Regions from separate parts of the Comamonas sp. HJ-2 genome, predicted to be linked through region 3. Evidence: predicted binding sites of a transcription regulator. Region 3 holds the regulator's gene; each other region holds the start of a gene.
The links. The regulator FNR, encoded in region 3, switches genes on or off when oxygen is low (the NO sensors DNR and NnrR bind a similar motif). The targets are predictions, from matches to a motif close to TTGATNNNNATCAA.
Positions count from the first base shown of each region.

Region 1: ACWGXF_RS16290 (PHA/PHB synthase family protein) is a predicted target of FNR. The motif match lies at 1,286-1,299, and genes of this name have one in related genera.
Region 2: ACWGXF_RS07855 (PHA/PHB synthase family protein) is a predicted target of FNR. The motif match lies at 1,273-1,286, and genes of this name have one in related genera.

Region 1 is NZ_JBSIFD010000019.1:55,133-58,407, forward strand. It holds gene maiA (maleylacetoacetate isomerase) at 1-86, shown strand, start outside; gene ACWGXF_RS16280 (polyphenol oxidase family protein) at 97-1,014, shown strand; gene ACWGXF_RS16285 (hypothetical protein) at 931-1,245, opposite strand; gene ACWGXF_RS16290 (PHA/PHB synthase family protein) at 1,450-3,275, shown strand, end outside.
Region 2 is NZ_JBSIFD010000007.1:48,677-51,951, forward strand. It holds gene ACWGXF_RS07845 (hypothetical protein) at 1-591, opposite strand, end outside; gene ACWGXF_RS07850 (type B 50S ribosomal protein L31) at 767-1,012, opposite strand; gene ACWGXF_RS07855 (PHA/PHB synthase family protein) at 1,369-3,072, shown strand; gene ACWGXF_RS07860 (phasin family protein) at 3,160-3,275, shown strand, end outside.
Region 3 is NZ_JBSIFD010000014.1:169,910-173,184, forward strand. It holds gene ccoG (cytochrome c oxidase accessory protein CcoG) at 1-68, shown strand, start outside; gene ACWGXF_RS13590 (FixH family protein) at 195-500, shown strand; gene ACWGXF_RS13595 (hypothetical protein) at 758-1,021, shown strand; gene fnr (fumarate/nitrate reduction transcriptional regulator Fnr) at 1,085-1,807, opposite strand; gene hemN (oxygen-independent coproporphyrinogen III oxidase) at 2,076-3,275, shown strand, end outside.

The sequences.
Region 1 (3,275 bases), on a different contig from region 3:
CGCGCCTGATGGACGTGGTCGAGCGATGCAACGCCTTGCCGGCTTTCCAGCAGGCCCATCCTTCGGCCTGTCCGGATGCTGAGTGAAGAGGGCGTCATGAGCGAGACCTATAGGCCGGGTCCACCGGACCTCTGGCCTGACTCCTGGCTGGTCCCCGACTGGCCGGCTCTGCCCGGCGTGCATGCCATCTGCACCTCGCGCGAGGGGGGCGTCAGCCAGGCACCCTGGGGCAGCATGAACCTGGGCGACCACGTGAGCGACAACCCCGCCCACGTGCGCCACAACCGTGAACTGTTCAATGTGGCGCTGCAGGCCCGCACCCCTGGTGCCTGCACAGCGTTCTTACAGCAGGTGCATGGTGTGGAGGTGCTGACGCTGGACGCAGGCAATGTGGCCGAGTCCAATGGTGCGGCCTTCGATGCCTGCGTGACCGCCGATGCAGGCGTGGTCTGTACCGTCATGGTGGCAGACTGTCTGCCCGTGTTGCTGGCCCATGATTCGGGGCTGGTGGTGGGCGCGGCCCATGCAGGCTGGCGCGGTCTGGCCGGCATGCCGCCCGGTAGAAAGCTGTCTGACGGGCCCTTGCCCGGCGGTGTGCTGGAGACACTTTTCGAGGCTTTTTGTCGCAAGGTGCAGATGCAGCCATCGCTTTCAGGGGGCGAAACATTGCGCTCCCGGATTGCCGCGCACACCCAGGCCTGGCTGGGCCCATGTATAGGCCCCGATTCCTTCGAGGTGGGGGCCGAGGTACGCGATATCTTTGTGGCCCATGACCCTGATGCTGCGCGGCATTTTGTGCCGGTAGCGGGCAGTGAGGGCAAATATCTGGCCGATCTGGCTCAGCTGGCACGCCAGAGGCTTGCTGCATTGGGCATTGCTGCAATCTTCGGCAACGATGGCAGTCTGCCCTGGTGCACGGTCAGCAATGCATCACGTTTCTTCTCGCACCGGCGCGACGCCGCCCGTCTGGGCGGCAGCGGGCGGCTGGCTGCCAGCATCTGGCGCGACGCCTGAGCCGGGGCTGGGGAGCGCGTGTTCTGCAGCTAGCGCTTCCTGTTCCTGCCGGGCTTTGAGGCGGCGCTTTCTGGCTGGCGTGCCCAGTATGTAGAGCACGATGGAAAGCGGCAGCAGACCATAGAGCACAAAGGTGAAAAATGCACCCAGCAGGGTGCCGCCGGGGCTGGCGGCCTCGGCGATCGTCATCATCACGACAACGTACATCCAGGCGATGGCAATGAGGTACATGGTGTTTCTGTAATGAGCCAGAAAGCATGCTGGCTCCGGGTTGTTTTGTGTCAAAACAGCTTCATAACGGCAAAATGAGGCCGCTTCTTGTCGGAACTGCCTGGCACATAGGTGACAATGCCGCCGTGTGAGCCGTATTGCAGATTCCGCAAGCGTCCCCAGACCCTGAGATCGCCGGTCGCTTGCCTTGACTAGGATGTAAGCATGAATTTTGACCCGAGCTGGGGCCAGGCTGGCCAATCCATTCAACAATTCTGGCAGGAGCAGTGGAGCAAGAGCCTCCAGACGCTTCAGCAGATGCAGTCCGGTGCTCCCATGGGGCTCAGCGCCATGCCAGGTCTGGGGGCCGCACCCAACCCTTGGGCTGGAATCATGGATGCCATGCAATCGGCAATGCCCCAGATGGCTACGGGTTCGGCTCAAGCGGTGCAGTTCGATGCAGCCAAACTGCAGGGGCTGCAGCAGGAATACCTGCAGTCGGTGCAGTCTTTGGCAGATGGAAAACAGATTCAGGCCCTGCTGTCCAGGGACAAGCGCTTTGCCAAGCCAGAGTGGAGTGCCAATCCCGTTGCATCGATGGCCGCAGCCAACTACCTGCTGGGCAGTCGCATGCTGACCGGTATGGCCGAGGCGGTGCAGGGCGATAAAAAAACACGCAATCGCGTGCGCTTTGCGGTTGAGCAATGGGTGGCAGCCATGGCGCCCAGCAATTTTCTGGCGCTGAACGCCGATGCGCTCAACAAGGTTGTTGAAACCAAGGGCGAGAGCCTGGCTCAGGGCATTGCCAATCTGCTGGCCGACATGCGCCAGGGTCATGTCTCCATGACCGACGAAAGCCTGTTCACCGTGGGCAAGAACGTGGCGACCACCGAAGGCGCGGTGGTTTTCGAGAACGAGCTGTTCCAGCTCATCGAATACAAGCCGCTGACTGCCAAGGTATTCGAGAAACCTTTTCTGATGGTGCCGCCCTGCATCAACAAGTTCTACATTCTGGACTTGCAGCCGGACAATTCCGTGATTCGCTATGCCGTCAGCCAGGGGCACCGCACCTTCGTGGTCAGTTGGCGCAATCCCGATGAAAGCCAGGCGCACAAGAGCTGGGATGACTACATCGAAGATGGCGTGCTCAAGGCTGTGAGCACGGTTCAGGATATCTGCGAGGCGCCGCAGATCAATGTGCTGGGTTTCTGCGTGGGCGGCACCATGCTCTCCACTGCGATGGCAGTGCTGGCTGCACGCCATGCCCGCGAGCATGGACAGCCGCAAGCTGCCAAGCCCCGCAGCCGCGCTGCGGCTGCAAAGACAGGCAGCAAAACTGCTGCGGCCAAGGTGGAGGCCCACGCTTTTCCCGTAGCCAGCATGACGCTGCTGACCACGCTGATCGACTTCCGCGACACAGGCATTCTGGACATCTTCATCGATGAAAACATGGTGCGCCTGCGTGAGATGCAAATGGGCAAAGGCGGGCTGATGAAGGGCCAGGACATGGCATCCACCTTCAGTTTTCTGCGCCCGAACGATCTGGTCTGGAACTATGTGGTGGGCAACTACCTCAAGGGCGAGACACCGCCGCCATTCGATCTGCTTTACTGGAACAGCGACTCCACCAATCTTCCCGGCCCGTTCTACGCCTGGTATCTGCGCAATCTCTACCTCGAGAACAATCTGATCAAGCCCGGCGTGCTGACCGTGTGCGGCGAGAAGATCGACATGAGCCAGCTCAAGATGCCGGTCTATATCTACGGCTCGCGCGAGGACCACATCGTTCCTGTCGCTGCGGCCTATGCCTCGTCGCAGGTACTGGGCGGTGAGCGTCGTTTCGTGATGGGTGCCTCCGGCCATATCGCCGGCGTCATCAACCCGCCGGCCAAGAACAAGCGCAGCCACTGGCTGCGTGAGGATGGCGAGTTTCCCGAGGCGTTCAACGATTGGCTGGCCGAGGCCACGGAGTATCCGGGCAGTTGGTGGACGGACTGGAGTGCCTGGCTGGGCAGCCATGCAGGCAAGCAGCTCGCGGCTCCCAAGAGCTA
Region 2 (3,275 bases), on a different contig from region 3:
CGCGGCTGACTTCCTGGGGTGATAGGCCATGGCCGCCGCTGCAAAAAACAGCAGTGCCGTGCAGCCCAGCTGCGTGACATAGCTGGTGGTTTCATGCGAGAGCTGCGCCAGGCCCAGGCAGGCAACCAGGGCCAGCAAAGCCGCATCGGCCATGGCGCGGGCATAGTCGATCAGCTGGGCTTCCCCGCCAAAGGCAAAGGCCACGGGCTGCGCCCCGGGGGTGCGTGCAAGGTAATAGGCTCCCCACCAGGTGGCGCCCAGGGTCACGATCAGCAAGGCGATGAAGGGCAGGCGCGCCGCCATCTCGGCGCCAAGCAGCCACTCGAAACCCTGCAAGGACAAGGCACCCAGCCAGTAGGGCAGCAGGCCGTCCATGCTGGGAGCCAGGCCCGAGAGCTTGGGGGCCAGCCAGTCGGTCTTGCCCAGCGCCAGCTCGCGCATATAGCCAAAGGCCTCCATATCGTTGGAGCGCCAGGGGCCACGCATGACAAAGCCGGGAATCACATAGGCCAGGCACAGCAAAAGCAGGGCCCAGCGCGGCAGGCGGCGTACAGCGCTTTGGGCAACGATGGCAGGTGTGGGCTGGTTCACGCAGTCAATCCGGTAGCGGCTGTGCGAATTTGCACGGCCAGATCAGGCGAAAGCGCTTGAGGTCAAAGCGCTTGGTGCTCCGATGATAGGAGCATTGGGATTCCGTGGGGCGGCACCCAAAAAAGAAAAAGGCAGCACGGTTGCCCGGGCTGCCTTTTCAGCAAAAAAGTAAGAATTACTTCTTGCCGAAGCGGTTGCGGAACTTCTCCACGCGGCCACCCATGTTGTCCACCGACTTTTGTGTGCCAGTGTAGAAGGGGTGCGATTCAGAAGTGGTATCCAGCTTGAACAGAGGGTACTCTTTACCTTCGAAGTTTTCGGTTTCCTTGGTGGAAACGCAAGAACGTGTCACGAACTTGAAGCCGTTGGACATGTCAACGAACAGAACTTCGCGGTAATTGGGGTGAATGCCTTCTTTCATGATCTTTCCTTTGGTCAAGTGCGGGAGCCGCACCAGCCTGTCCGGTGTACTTTCCGCATAAAAGCTCTCCATTATTGCACACAATGGGAAAACAGTACCGCATGCGTCAGCAGGCGGCGGTGTGCGTTCAGCTTGCAAACCATGGCCGATAGCTTCGGCGGAAGGCCCGATCCAGGCAAGGCTGCGGAGTTCTTCTAGCTGCGGCAGCCCGGTGTTTGGAGCCGGCTTGCGCATGCCGGAGCGCTTCCGGCTGCGAGAGCTTGATGTGGCTCAACTCCCGGCAGGGCGTGACTAGGCAACAACTTCTGCAGCGCATAAGATGTTGCGTTATTGCCATGCAGCAAAAAGGGGCCGCTATGGTTGACCGCGAGGCCGAAGCTCAGTTCAGTTCCAGCCAGCAGCTTGATCAAGCTGTGCGTGCGATGTGGGCGCAGCAGTGGCTGTCGGTTTCCCCCGAGTCCCAATGGCAGGCCTGGATGGATTGGGCCGGCAATCTTGCCATCAGCCCGGGCAAGCGTCTGGATCTGGCAAGGCTGGCGCTGGAGGAATGGGTCAGGCTTTGTTATGGCGGGCCACAGACGCAGGAGGCGGAGCGTCTCTTTCAGGCTCCTGAATGGGGGCAATGGCCGTTCAATGTCATCAGTGCGGGCTTTGCTGCTCAGCAGCGCTGGTGGCAGGCCGCCACCCAAGGTGTTCCGGGTGTTGAAAGACATCACGAGCGTCTGGTCGGGTTCTGGAGCAGGCAGTGGCTGGATATGCTTTCGCCCGCGAATTTTTTTGCCACCAATCCGATAGTTCTGGAACGTACCGTCAAAGAGGGCGGGGCGAATCTGGTGCGTGGCTTCCAGTACCTGATGGAAGATGTGCATGCGCAGCTGGCAAACAAGCCGCCTGCAGGCTGCGAGGGGTATCAGGTGGGGCGCGATGTGGCCGTCACCGCTGGCAAGGTGGTGCTGCGCAACCAGCTGATGGAGCTGATCCAGTACGCGCCGACAACCGACAAGGTCCATCCCGAGCCGGTATTGATCATGCCGGCCTGGATCATGAAGTACTACATCCTGGATCTTTCGCCACACAATTCGCTGATCAAGTATCTGGTCGATCAGGGGCATACGGTGTTCTGCGTCTCCTGGAAGAACCCTGATGCCGGCGATCGAGATCTGGGCATGGACGACTATATCCAGCTGGGCTGGCGCGCTGCGCTGGATGTCGTCACGGCCATCGTGCCGGGGCAGAAGGTGCATGCCGCAGGCTATTGTCTGGGCGGAACCTTGCTGGCCATTGCGGCAGCCGCGATGGCGCGCGATGGAGACGAGCGTCTGGCATCGATGACCTTGCTGGCCGCGCAGACCGATTTCACCGAACCCGGCGAGCTGGCGCTGTTCATCGACGAAGCGCAGGTCAGCCTGCTTGAGGCCCAGATGGCCCAGCAAGGCTATCTGCGCGCCGATCAGATGGCGGGCGCATTCCTGATGCTGCGCTCCCATGATCTGCTGTGGTCACGCATGGTCAATCAATACCTGCTGGGCGAGCGGGCACCGATGAGCGATCTCATGGCCTGGAATGCCGACGCCACGCGCATGCCTGCCAGGATGCACTCGCAATACCTGCGCCGTCTGTTTCTGAATAACGATCTCAGTGAAAGCCGCTATCCGGTCGATGGCAAGCCGGTCTCGCTTCTCAATCTGCAAGTGTCCATCTTCTGCGTGGGAACGCTCACCGATCATGTAGCGCCTTGGCAATCGGTATTCAAACTGCACCACCACACTGCGGCTGAAGTCACCTTTGTGCTGACGAGTGGCGGCCACAACGCCGGCATTGTCAGCGAGCCCGGTCATCCGCGACGCCGCTATCAGTTGCTCACTCGGCCTGTCGGCGCTCAGGACATTGTCGCCCAGCAGTGGCAGCAAGAGGCCGAGCAGAGCCAAGGCTCCTGGTGGCCGGCATGGGACGAGTGGCTCAAAAACAGATCCGGCACACCGACAGCCCCGCCGCGCATGGGCGGCACGAGCGGCGGGCCCTTGTATGACGCTCCGGGCCAGTACGTGCTCGGGCATTGAGTTTTCAACAGCCGTTTGGTCACGGTGATATGCCGGACGGTCCGCCAGCCTCTCGATAGGCACCACCATCACCATAGGGAGAACGATATGAGCATTCAAGCGACCCCCCTGAATCTGTTCAAGGCCAATGCCGAGCTGCAACTGCGCATCGCTCAGCTTATGCGTGAAAGTGGCCATCGCTGGCTGGCAGCCGCGCAGCAGAC
Region 3 (3,275 bases):
ATGTGGATGCAGTGACTGCCGGAGCAGGGCGTATTTCCGAGAAGACGGTGTTCCTGGTGCCGCGTTAATGCCAGGTCTTGACGGTCTTCGTGAGCCATCACGGAGGCCGGACAAGGGCACCGCCAATCGGCAACAATTTATGCCACCCTGCCGTGTGTGCCTGGGTGGTCAGAATTTTGGAAAGAGGTTTCATCATGTCGGCAGCACAAGCCAAGGTCTCGCAAACGGCCAAGATCATCCACCCCGAGGACGGCAAGCCCTGGTGGAAGTTTGCCCATGTCTGGCTCATCATCGCCGGCCCGGTGATCGTGGTGATTGCCGGCTTTGTCACCGCATACATCGCACTGAGCAGGCCCGATCCCGTGATTGACCCTGACTACTACCGCCATGGCATGGAAATCAACCAGCGCCTGAGCGAAAGTGAAAAAAGCCTGGCACCAGCAGTCACCGGCCGCAATCATGCGGCCACACCAGCCAAGGACCATCCGCTGGATCGCTGAGCGCTCCGGCGCTTGCTCCGCCAAGGTCGCTTTTGCGGCCTTTTTTGTTGCCGATATCAAAATCAGAGCGTGTTGCGCATGTTCTGTCTAACGTTGATGTAGAAGCAAATGGTTTTTTGATATCCAGATGGCGCAGGATGCTACTGAAAAGAGAGTGGTTCAGGGTTTCCCGCCACGGTGCATGCCCGCAGTCCTGCATGAACGGTCACCACTGTTGTGCAAAATATGACCAAGCCCACAGCCCAAGGAGAATCAGGATGGATGCTCGACGCTGGATGTGGATTGTCTGGCCGGCCTTTCTGGCGGCGGCAATCATGGAGATGGTGGTTTTCGCCTTTGTGGACCCGCTGGATGTGCACTGGCTGGGCTCCCCCCTGGACTGGTCGCGCCAGGCCATCTATACGGTCGCTTTTTTTGCCTTCTGGGTCGTGACCCTGATCGGAGGTGCGATGACGGTGATGCTGGGTCGCTCCGTCAGCGATCTCAATGGCGGCATCGTTTCCGAGCCTCTGCCCGATTAATTCGCACAGACAAAAAAGCCCGCTGTCCGCGGGCTTTGTCTTGAGAGTGTCTGTCGACTCGGTTCAGTTCTGGCATTGCTGGCTGTTGACGATGCGTTTGAGCGCCTCGGTATCCAGGATGCGCAGGTGGCGCTGCTTGACTTCCACAATGCCTTCCTCTGCAAATTTGGAGAAAGTGCGGCTCACGGTCTCGAGCTTGAGGCCCAGGTAACTGCCGATTTCTTCGCGCGTCATGCGCAGCACCAGCTCCGACTTGGAAAAGCCGCGTGCCGACAGGCGCTGGACCAGGTTCAACACAAAGGCCGCCAGGCGCTCTTCGGCACGCATGCTGCCCAGCAGCAGCATCACGCCATGCTCGCGCACGATTTCGCGGCTCATGACCTTGTGCACATGGTTCTGCAGGGCAGTGACCTCGCGCGAGAGCTGCTCCAGTTTGTCAAACGGCATGACGCAAACCTCGGCGTCTTCCAGGGCCACGGCATCACAAGTGTGGTGGTCGTTGACGATGCCGTCCAGACCAATGATTTCGCCAGCCATCTGAAAGCCTGTGACCTGATCGCGTCCGTCTTCGGTGGCCACGCTGGTCTTGAAGAAGCCGGTTCGAATGGCATACAGCGAGGTGAACTCTTCGCCATTGCGAAACAGCAGCCCACCGCGCTTGACCTTGCGGCGCGTGGCCACAATCTCGTCAATGCGCTCCATTTGTTCATCGTCCAGGCCCATGGGCATGCACAGTTCACGCAGATTGCAGTTGGAGCAGGATGCTTTGATGGTCTGAAGATTCATGGGCTTTTTGCAACGGCGCAGACAGACACGGAGTGGAGAGTCGCGCTGGTCATTGACCTCGTGGTTGAAGATGAGATGGATCAAATTGTCGCAGCACTTGCCTTGAGGTCTCTTGATTTTCATCAAGGACAGGGTGATTGCCTTGGGGCACATTGCCTGTATTCGTTCAAAAACACGCGCTTTTGCCTATTTTGGGCATGATTTTCAGGATCTGATTTCCATTGAAATCTGCTCTATACAGAGTGTGGGCGCACCCTAACTCCCAGTTATGACCGCAGTCACGCCTGAGTTGCTGAGCCGCTTTGATATCCCCGGCCCACGCTACACATCGTTCCCAACAGCCGACCGTTTTGTTGAGGCTTTTGGTGCAGACGACTACATACTGGCACTCAAGCAGCGCAAGACGCATTCTGGCTCGCGCGCTTTGCCCCTGTCCGTTTATGTGCATGTGCCGTTCTGTGAGTCGCTTTGCTATTACTGCGCCTGCAACAAGATCGTGACCAAGCATCATGAGAAGGCTGCCGAGTATCTGGACTACTTGAGCCGCGAGCTGGCCATGCATACCGAGCATTGCGGCAAAGGCCAGCTCGTAAGCCAGCTGCATCTGGGCGGAGGCACACCGACCTTCTTCAGCGATGCCGAGTTGCAGCAGCTGATGGTCTTGATGCGTGAACATTTCAAGCTGGATCCCGCGGGCGAGTACTCCATCGAGGTCGATCCGCGCACCGTCAGCAACGAGCGGCTGAGAGCTCTCAAGGACATGGGGTTCAATCGCCTGAGCTTTGGCGTGCAGGACTTTGATCCCGCGGTGCAGAAAGCGGTGCACCGCGAGCAGCCCGCCGAGCAAGTCTTTTCGTTGGTGGCCGAGGCGCGCCGCCTGGGCTTTGTCTCCATCAATGTGGACCTGATCTACGGGCTGCCCAGGCAGACGCCCGAGTCTTTTGCGCGCACGCTGGCACAGGTCAATGAGCTGCGCCCCGATCGCATTGCACTGTATGCCTATGCGCATCTGCCCGAGCGCTTCAAGCCGCAAAGGCGCATCGAATCGGCAGACCTGCCCATGGGACAGGACAAGCTGAACATGCTCTCCGGCGCAATTGATGCATTCATGGATGGCGGCTATGTCTATGTAGGCATGGACCACTTTGCGCTGCCTGACGACTCTTTGGCCATTGCCAAGCGCCAGGGGCGCCTGCATCGCAACTTTCAGGGCTACAGCACCCAGCCTGATTGCGACCTGATTGCACTGGGCGTATCGGCTATCGGCAAGGTGGGCGCGACCTACAGCCAGAACGTCAAGACTCTTGAAGAGTATTACGATGCCGTCGATGGCGGCATGCTGCCCGTGCAGCGCGGACTGGCGCTTTCACGTGACGATCTGGTGCGCAGAGCCGTCATCATGTCCATCATGTGCCAGGGTTCCGTCCTGTATGAGCCCATGGAGCAGGCCTGGCTTATCAATTTCCGC